DNA from 3 places in the Desulfoluna sp. CLI2B genome. Region 3 is predicted to be linked to each of the others. Evidence: riboswitches for the same ligand, from Rfam matches in the RefSeq annotation. Region 3 holds a riboswitch; each other region holds the start of a gene.
What was found. Region 3 has a riboswitch for cobalamin ahead of ACOYW2_RS22905 (TonB-dependent receptor plug domain-containing protein). Riboswitches for the same ligand answer to the same signal wherever they lie in the genome.
Positions count from the first base shown of each region.

Region 1: it holds a riboswitch for cobalamin, as region 3 does, so the genes downstream of both, ACOYW2_RS10550 (TonB-dependent receptor plug domain-containing protein) here and ACOYW2_RS22905 (TonB-dependent receptor plug domain-containing protein) in region 3, are expected to answer to the same signal.
Region 2: it holds a riboswitch for cobalamin, as region 3 does, so the genes downstream of both, ACOYW2_RS03370 (hypothetical protein) here and ACOYW2_RS22905 (TonB-dependent receptor plug domain-containing protein) in region 3, are expected to answer to the same signal.

Region 1 is NZ_CP186557.1:2,199,489-2,202,764, reverse strand. It holds gene ACOYW2_RS10550 (TonB-dependent receptor plug domain-containing protein) at 224-2,185, opposite strand; cobalamin riboswitch at 2,481-2,686, opposite strand; gene ACOYW2_RS10545 (sirohydrochlorin cobaltochelatase) at 2,894-3,214, opposite strand.
Region 2 is NZ_CP186557.1:691,070-694,345, reverse strand. It holds gene ACOYW2_RS03380 (sirohydrochlorin cobaltochelatase) at 19-537, opposite strand; partial or broken gene ACOYW2_RS03375 (sirohydrochlorin cobaltochelatase) at 624-992, opposite strand; gene ACOYW2_RS03370 (hypothetical protein) at 1,049-1,315, opposite strand; cobalamin riboswitch at 1,493-1,743, opposite strand; cobalamin riboswitch at 1,980-2,187, opposite strand; gene ACOYW2_RS03365 (carbon starvation CstA family protein) at 2,322-3,276, opposite strand, start outside.
Region 3 is NZ_CP186557.1:4,917,913-4,921,188, forward strand. It holds gene ACOYW2_RS22900 (bile acid:sodium symporter family protein) at 35-994, shown strand; cobalamin riboswitch at 1,145-1,335, shown strand; gene ACOYW2_RS22905 (TonB-dependent receptor plug domain-containing protein) at 1,557-3,276, shown strand, end outside.

The sequences.
Region 1 (3,276 bases), 2.7 Mb from region 3:
CGCCCTCCGCAAGGAGGATCTCCCGCCCTCTTAGCAGCTGCCCAATCATACAGCCAAAGACGGGAAAAACGGGGGCGGCCTGCCCTGATGCGCCGGGCACGGCCTTCAAGGGGTTTTCAAGGGGGCGACGATGCCCCCCTGATTTTCCGCCGGTGTCACAGGTCCGGCGAAAATTGGTGAGCGGGGAAACCGGTCCCAGCCCGGGTCGTGGGGACAACCCGGATTAGTAGGACCAGGTTACCCCGGCAAAAAATCGGCGGCCCGGGATGGGGTATCCCAGAACATAGGCCGCATCTTCATCAAACAGGTTTTTCACTTCACCGCGGAGGGACAGGCTCCCTAGTTTGTCCGTGGTCAGCACGCGTTTGGTGATGGTGAAATTGGTCACGGTGACCGAAGGAAGCGTCACATCGGATGTTGACCAGTCTGGGTTGTATTTAACCACATCCTGGCTGCTCAGGTATGAGACGCTGAGATCCGAAGAGAACCCATCCAGATCGGTCAGAGCGATGCCTGCTGAAATATCGAGATCCGATGTATACTTGAGGTCTTTGTCGGTCTCTGCATCCTCGTATTTGAAAAGATGTGTCAGCGTGGCGTAGGGCCTGAGTTCCCAGCCCCCGAAGATGTCGGAGAATGTGTAGGAAAATTCGCCTTCAACGCCACTGATGGTTGCTTCATCCAGGTTTTTGTAGGTAGTAAATCCATGCTGCTTGTCAGTCACGATTTTATCATCATATTCGGTGGTAAAAACGGTGAGGCCTGTTTTTAAGCTACCACGGGTAATATCCACTCCCGCTTCATAGGTTCGGCTTTTCTCCGGGTTCAAATCCGGGTTGCCGACATAATGAGTCCCGTAAGACGTAAAATCAGCGGCCAGCTGTTCTGCAGAGGGCATGCGAAAGGCGTCGGCAACGGATGCCCTGAGCTTGACCTGCTTGGAGAGGTTGTAGACAACGCCCAGGCTTGGGTTCAGGTCATCATCGGATTTATCGCTGCCTTGATCTCCGGAAATATCTACGGAGTAGTGATCATACCGAGCCCCACCGATGAGAATTAATTTCTGGTCAAGAAGTTTAACCTTTCCCAGGGCAAATCCGGCTGTGTTGTCAAATGCTGTGTTATTCGGTGCACTGGGCTCGTTGGTCACATCATAATCCACCCAATCCACGCCGGTGGTAAGCCCGAATCGCTGACCATCGTATGAAACTTGGGCCTGAGCGCCCTTGCTGTCTGTTTCATGCACACTGGGAATGCCGTCATCCCACCCCGAGGCATTGCTATCTGAAGGGTCATTCCACGTGTCTTTGTCCGTTCCGCCGAAGTATCGAAGCATCCATGCCAGTGACGATGTGCTGTTTTTCCCGTCATAAGTAACGTCGTAGGAGCTGTTTTCCGAATCTTTTGTGTTGTCCAGGTCGTTGGCGTCGATACTGCCGGGGTTGCCGATGTCGTCGCCATCAAAGAGCGTATACGTCAATCCGATGCGGTGTCCGGGAGAAAACTCATACCCTGTGTTCAGGCTGGCACGAAGGATTCCATCATTACCCGTGTTCAAGTATTCCTTGCCGCTGCCTGTTTCGTAATCGCCTTCTTCGGAATGGGATACAGACGCAGAGAAATCGATTTTGCCAGCGGTTCCCGACACGTCAGTTCCAAATTCGTTGTAGTCATAAGATCCGGTCTTTGCGTAAGCTGAAACGGTGGGCTTCCCGGTCCCTTTTTTGGTAATAACGTTTACAACGCCACCCATGGCCGCCGAACCGTACTGAACGGCTGCAGGCCCCTTGATAATTTCCACTCGTTCAACATTTTTTGTGATCAGTTTGGCTGCGTTGCCGGTCCCTGCACGGCGACCATCAATGAGGATAAGCACATTACCCATCAGGTCGTTTCCATGGGTGTCTGTGCTGAACCCACGGATCTTCACAGTCGTCAGAGCTCCGGGATACTCGCGTATTTGAACGCCGCCCTTTTCCACAAGCAGCTCTCCCAAGTTTCTTGCCGAGGAGTTCTCGATTGTTTCCGAGTCAATCACCGTCACAGCCGCCGCCACTTCCGTAATGCTCTCTTTGGCTCGCGACGCGGTCACCACATATTCATCCAGGGCAGCGTCGGTTGCCCAGGCCGGGGAGCTGGCCGCCACCCAGGCGGCGACAGCACCGATCATCAGACTTTTTCTCATTACTTTTCCTTCCACAAGCATCAGACTTCTTTTGCACCGGAGGCGGCGATCCTCCATGCAGAACGACCACCTGAACCACTGCTGTTTCGAGTTGCGGGGGGCTTCCATTCAAGGGGGCTGGGTATAAGGAGAGAAGAGAGACACCTCGGGCGTTTCGCCCAAACAAAAAAAGCCCCATGAAGCCTACAATAAAAAGGGGGCATGGGGCCGTTTTTCCCATGTCGTCTGATCAGGTCTCCAGTTCCTACCGCGAGAACGAAACCCCTCACCTGATTGTACTTTACAAAAAGCATAAGCAGGTGAATTCACCCTGGCAGGTCTTCTGACTTCCGGATCGTCCGAACCCTCGCGCCTTCCCGCTCAGATCATGAGCAGTGGCGTATATACGAAGTTCGTCCCCGGTTACAGCGGCGGGCCCGTCCCCGATTCTCACGGGGTTCCCTTTTAAGCAGCATCTCTTTTGTTAAAAAAGAAGCGTGCACCAGAGATCAATTTGTATGTTTATCTACACAAGATATTCGACGTGTGTCAAACACTTTCTTATCTTTTTTGTCACCCCCTCTGTGCGTGAACAAGGGGCGCCGTTTTTTCCTTTTGCTCATGCCTGCAGTTAAGAGTGTAACGGTTTTATGTTACAGTAAAAATAAAAATGCATAACAATAAAAAAACAGATCCTGCGGCTTGACTCACCACGTCAATAGAAAGGCCTCACACCGTTTCCGCTTCAAGGACCATGTCCATAGCCTCTTCCAGGTGCCGGACAAAGAGCCGCACAATCTCCGGCATGTACCCGATACCCCGATCAATGAAGGTGGTTTCAATGCCTTCTGTTGCAAAGAGGTTTTTCCAGGAGTCTTCATCGTCGCCAGCCAGGTCTTCCAGGTAATGCACCCCGGCCACCAGCATCAGCGGAACGATCTTCACCCGTGTAAAACCGGCTGCTTTAACCGTACTTACGATATCCTCAGCCTCGGGAAAGCCCTCCACCACCCCAGTAAAGGCACTGGGGCCGTAGGTGCTTTTCAGCATCGCGTCCAGGCCGGGTGATCGGTGCCGTGGCCTATAAACAGGGTGGCTTCGTGTTGGAGGCG
Region 2 (3,276 bases), 2.2 Mb from region 3:
CCACCAAACCATAGAAAACTACTTGCCGGTGTGAACCGTTACCGCGTCCACGGCATGCTTTGCGTAGAGCTTGGCCCACTCGGGGTTCTCGCCCAGGCCTTTGAGTTCGCAGGTCACCTTGATACGCATCTTCTCCATAACGGTCTTCCATGCGTCGTCTTCGTCGCCGGCCATGTCGTTTCTGGCATGGTCACCGGCAACCACCATAAAGGGCTTCATGAAGACCTTCTTGGCCTTGATGTGCTTCAGGGCGGTGGTGACGTCATCGAGGCCGGGGTAGCCCTCCACGGTCCCCACCAGGGTGGTGACCTCAGGGTACATGGCATTCATGGTCTTCTGGAATTCAATGTACGCGCTGGTGGGAAACACCTCGTTGCCGTGGCCCATGTAGACCAGCACAGCGCCCATCTTTTTGGCCTTTTGCACATCCGCGGCCATGGTCTTGGCGGCGGCTTCAATGTCATTGCGGTACTCGGGGTGCAACCCGGCTTTGCCGAGGCGGATCGGTCGATGGTCATGTAGGAGAAGGGCTTCCACTTGGCGCGAAGGGTATCGATGCCTGCAATGGCGTCCACATAGGCCTTGAGATCAAGGTACTCTTCCCCGGCGTAGACGTGGGTGGTCTGTACCACCACGCGCTTTTTGCCCTCTTCCTGAAGGGCACCGAAGGTGGCCAGGGGGCCTTTGACGTCATACAGCCACTCGGGAACGTTGGGGTTGGCTTTTTTCCAGGCGGCGTCATCGGCGCGGTCGTGCCAGATGCCCCGGATGATGTTGGAGGTAAAGGCGTGCTTGATCTCTGCCTTGGGGAACTCTTTTCTCATCTCTTTGTCGATGGTGAGGATGGCCTGAAGGGCTTCGGGGTAGCTGGTGCCGAAGCTTGCAATAACCACGGCGTCCACCGCCTCTTTTTTGGTGGCTGCCGTGGCGGGATTTACACCCAGAAAGGACAGCAGTGATACAATCAAAAGCAGAAGGGTCGTCTTTTTCATCGTTTTTAAATCTCCGTACGTAACAGGTGTATTTATTAAATATGATACCCAGGCATTCAACCGATGGACCAGATGGGAACGCTGCCTCCCTTTAAAGCAATACGCCCCTTTTCATACCCGGCCATACGGCACTGAATCGAGGTAAACCCCTTGGATATCATGCGCCACCATGCCCAATGGATGTCTCCTTCTCCGTCCAGGGGAGAGACCACGGCCACCTTGTCCACGTCAAAGGACAGATGGCCGCCCTTAAGCAGGTCATCCGGGGCAACGCCTTCGGGTAGCTGCCCCTGCACACAAAGAATCATGCCTTTTTTCATCATCGGCTCCTTTATAAACTGATCATTTACAAAGGACCGGAGCCCGGCTGACTCCTTGCACAGCCCCTCCGGTCCGACCATCTCCGAAAAAGGGCTGTTCCCTGTTTGCTTCGCCCTTTTCATCACGCGGTTCCCCTGTTCTCCGCAGGGGTCTTGTGATGCGGCATGCCGCACCCAAAACATCACGTCTTATGCCGGGCAGGTCTTCTGACTCCCGGGCGTTCCGAACGGCGCACCTTCCCGCCCTGGTTGCCGCCGGCCTGAAAAGGAGAGCCAGCAGCGGGCAGTGGCTTATGGATGAGAGGCATATACCCCTTATCCGTGCCGTACGGTTCCCGGTTACAGCGGCGGGACCGTTCCCGATTTTCACGGGATTCCCTTCCTGCGTGTATGCAAGACCCCTTGCGGGGACCCGGTCACGTACTCACCCGAAAATCGGCCGCCGTGACGGGGACAGATTTTCGGGTCTTCCAAACAAAAAAATCCCCATGCCTGCAATCGTATGCAAGCATGGGGATTCCGTATTCAATCCTCAAAGTCGGGCGCACCCTTTACCACGGCAGTGCGCCACTTCTATATGATTCAATCCCCGTGTTCCGGCGGCTTTTCCTGTTTCAGGCCGCCCCTTTCACCACGGTGAAGATATGACGATAACATCAGACAACGGGACATCATATAGCGCATGGCAGGTCTTCTGACTTCCGGATCATCCGTACCTTCGCGCCTTCCCCTCATTGTTCGACCCGATTACTTCGGACGCATCAAGAAAGTGGCGTTGTTGCAAAGGACGTCCCCGGTTACAGCGGCGGGCCCGTCTCCGATTCTCACGGAGTTCCCTATTAAGCATTAGCTGCACCAAGCATAGGATGTGATCCTAAGCCACACTTTTCCGGTTGTCAAGCCAATCTAAGGCCCACGCCCCATTCCCTGCCCGACGGCCATCCCGTTAAAATTCCGAACAATGGCACCGGACAGGGAACATGATGGGAAATTCCTTCACGGGCAGTGCTTATTCAGCAAGTCCGTCGGCACGTTTCGCTGCCCGTACGCCGGAGAACTTGAAGAGGAAGAGGCAGAGCAGTACCACGGCGGTACCCACGCCGATGACGGTGGAGGTTCCGATGGAAAGCCCGAAGCCGATCTTGGCCTGAAGGATAAAGGTGACCACCACAGAGGTCATAAAGGTCGCCGGCAGGCAGGCGATCCAGTAGTTCTTCATCTCCTTGGCAAGGAAGACAGCGGCGGACCAGAGAACCAGAGTGGCCAGGGCCTGGTTGGAGAACCCGAAGTAGCGCCAGATGATCCCGAAGTTCTGGGTGGAGATGACAAAGCCCAGAGCAAACAGGGGCACGGCGATCATGAGCCGCTTGGCGGTCTGGGACTGGCTCACCTTAAAGGACTCGGCCAGGATCAGGCGGGTGCTTCGGAAAGCGGTGTCCCCGCTGGTGATGGGCAGAACGATAACCCCGATAACCGCCAGGAAGCCGCCCACGGGCCCCAGAAGAACGTTGGAGACTTCAGAGACAACAGCTGAAGGAGTTCCAGCAGCAATTACGGCGTTCAGGGCTTCCGGAGACTTGTAGAAAGAGAGTCCCACGGTGGCCCAGATCAGGGCGATGATCCCTTCCAGGATCATGGCGCCGTAAAAAACAGCGCGGCCGTCCTTTTCGTTTTTGACGCAGCGGGCCATCAAGGGAGACTGGGTGGAGTGGAAGCCGCTGATGGCACCGCAGGAAGGGAATGAGAGAACAGCAGGGGCCAGATGGGCTTGTTCGCAGGATGGGCGCTGGTGGTCATCCAGGTTGGGCAGAATCTCATAGCCACCGAACATCAGGGCCACCACGGTGGCGACAGTGGTGATGAGCAGCAGAGCTCCCAGCAGGGGATAGATCTTTCCGATGACTTTGTCGATGGGAAGGATGGTGGCGAGGAAATAGTAGCCGAAGATGGCAAAGATAAAAATC
Region 3 (3,276 bases):
AGCCCCAACTTTTTTTATCAGGAGTAGACGTGTCATGCTTAAGTGGATCGAACGATTTAACCGACTCTTTGTGGTCTGGGCCGTTCTCATCTGTGTGGTGGCAGCCCGGTTTCCCCAGCACTTTGCCCAACTCAAGCCCCTCATTGTTCCCCTGCTCATGGTGGTGATGTTCGGCATGGGTGCCACCCTGCGCGCCAGGGACTTCAAAGAGCCCCTCAAGCGCCCCCACGTGATCCTTCTGGGCATCTCCATCCAGTACCTCATCATGCCTTTGGCCGCCTTTCTCATCTCCAGAGCCCTGGGCCTGTCCCCCGAGCTCATGGTGGGCATGGTCCTGGTGGGAAGCGTCTCCGGGGGCACGGCCTCCAATGTGGTGGCCTTCCTGGCCGGTGGAGACGTGGCCCTTTCCATCGTCATGACCGCAGCCTCCACCTTTCTGGCGGTCTTACTCACGCCCCTGCTCACCCAGCTCTATGTGGGAGCCACCGTGCCCGTGGCCATGCTCCCCATGTTCCTGAGCATCCTCAAAATCGTCGTGGTTCCCGTGGCCGCAGGCATCCTCGTCAACACCCTCTTTCAGGAGCACCTGGAAAAAATCCAGCCGGTCTTTCCCCTCATCTCGGTGGTGACCATCGTGGGGCTCATCGGCATCATCATCGGCCTCAACCAGCCCAGGCTCTCCACCCTGGCCCTTCCCCTGACCCTGGCCATCATCCTCCACAACGGATGCGGCCTGGCAGCGGGCTACGGCCTTCCCAAGCTCCTGGGGCTCGATGAAAAAACATGCAGAACCATCGCCATCGAAGCGGGTATGCAGAACTCCGGCCTTGCCGTGGCCCTCTCAATCAAGTACTTCACCGCGGCATCGGCCCTTCCCGGCGCCATCTTCAGCCTCTGGCACAACCTGTCAGGGTCCTTCCTGGCAACGGTGTGGACCACTCTGGACGCCCGAAAAGAAAAAAAAGAGGCCTGCCCCGTGCTGACAACGGACTGAGTCGCTCTAACTGTTCATTTATATCTATCGTTGTGAAGATATATGTTAAGCAAAATGCTTCGGTGGGGATAATTCTTTAAAAATTCTCTCATAAATGAAAAATCATGGTTGACATTTATCTTATGTCAGCTATTTTATGGAACTCGCAAACAAAAAGTACACCATTCAGGTGCCTGTAAAAAGGCCAAAAGGGAACCCTGTGAGAATCAGGGACGGGCCCGCCGCTGTGATCGGAGACGAACGCTGCAAGGATGTCACTGGCATGTTTCATGCCGGGAAGACGCGGGTTAGACTCAGGATGACCCGAGAGTCAGAATACCTGCCTGAATGTCATATGGTGCCTTTCTCCGTGGACAAGGGAAAGGTGCGCCGGAAATCTGCGGAAGAAATCAGGGAATCCCAGATCATTTTTATTCATGATGATCCGGGATTTTTTTATCCCGGCACAACGCGACGGCTGTTGCCTGAAACAGGTCGACGTGGTGTGTAGGGCAACTGTTCTGAAGCAGCCCACGATGCCACGCCCCCTTTTTTCCAGGCAACACCGGCCAATGGAGAAAAGATGAAGCGTACTTTTCTAGCCCCTCTCCTGGCTGCCGCCCTGCTTCTTCCTGCGGGAAGTTTTGCAGACGACACAGCCACTTCCAACCTTCATGAAGTGGTGGTAACTGCCACACGAAATGCAAAATCCCCGGATGAAGTCACCGCCGATGTGGAAATTGTCTCAAGGGAAGAGATCAAAACAGCACCGGCAAACAACGTGGATGACATTTTAAGGCGCCTTCCCGGTGTAGATATCAGGCGTCCCTCGGACTTCGGTATCACCTCCCCCATGGCCATCAACATCCGGGGCGTCGGCAGCGGCAAACGCGTCCTCCTCATGGTGGATGGTGTCCCCACAAACTCGGCCCTCACGGGCTTTATCTACCCCAACCAGATCCAGACCGGTGCTATCGAACGAGTGGAGGTGGTCAAAGGTGCCTTCTCTTCTCTGTACGGCAGCAACGCCATGGGTGGGGTCATTAACGTGATCACCAAAGAGAAGCAAACCGAAGGGCTGGAGGTCACCCCCCGGGTCAAGGCGGGAAATTTCGGCCTCCGAGAAGCCGGTGTCGAGGCATCGGGCCGCAAGGGCAAGCTGGCCTACACCCTCAACACCAGCCACCGCCAGGTCGACAACCTCTACCAGCGGGACCAGCAGGTCAGTTACTCCTACAACAACACCACCGACACATTTGACCGAAAATTCACCGACATCAGCGACCACTCCGCCTACGACGACCAGCGATTCTTCGGCAAGTTCTGTTACGACCTTTCCGACGAGACCCGCCTTTCCTTCAGCGGTAACCTGGCCTTGACCGAATCGGAAAACGGGTACACCCATTACCAACCCACACAACGGGAAAAAGAGACCGAACGGACTTTTTATTTCCTTAATGCCAATGCCAGCACCCTGCTGGCGGACCGGGTGGACCTGGACTTTCGGGTGTACACCAACTATGACAAATCCGATGCCATTTCTGAGCTCATCTCCAAAAAGGCCGGCTCCTCAGGTGGCGGCGGAGGCATGGGAGGAATGGGCGGCGGCGCCTCTTCCTACTCTTTCGACTACGGAACCCGTGAGTACTGGGGCCGCGACACGGGCATCCAGATCAAAACTGGCATGGCCGCAGGGGACAATCACTACCTCACCGCCGGGGTGGACTCCAACTTCCTCAGCGGGGAATGGGAAAACAAAAAAGAAGACGGCGCCCTCGTCGGCACCAAGATGGATGAGTCCATCTCCAACCAGGCCATCTACCTTCAGAGCGAAAGCGACTTGTTCCAGGCCTTCACCCTGACCCTCGGCATGCGCTACGATGCCAACTCCGAGTCCGACAACGCCTTTTCCCCCAAGGTCGGCCTTCTTTACCGTGCCACCGACACCATCAGCTTCCGGACCTCCGCGGGAAAAGCCTTCCGCGCTCCCAACCTCAACGAACTCTATACCCCTACCTGGATGATGATGCCCGGGGTGCCCTTTGAGTCCAACCCGAACCTGAAGCCCGAGACCATCTGGTCCTACGACCTCGGCGTGGACCTTCGCCTGGCCAAGCAATTCAATCTCTCTTTAACCGGCTTTTACTCCAAGGCCGAAGACCTCATCTCCTCCCCCATGAACCATGGGGTCATGCGATATGAAAACCTGGACGAGGTCACCACCGACGGCTTTGAAGTATCAGCAGACGGCCAGCTCATGCCATGGCTGGGGTATTACGCCAACTACACCTACACCCACAGCG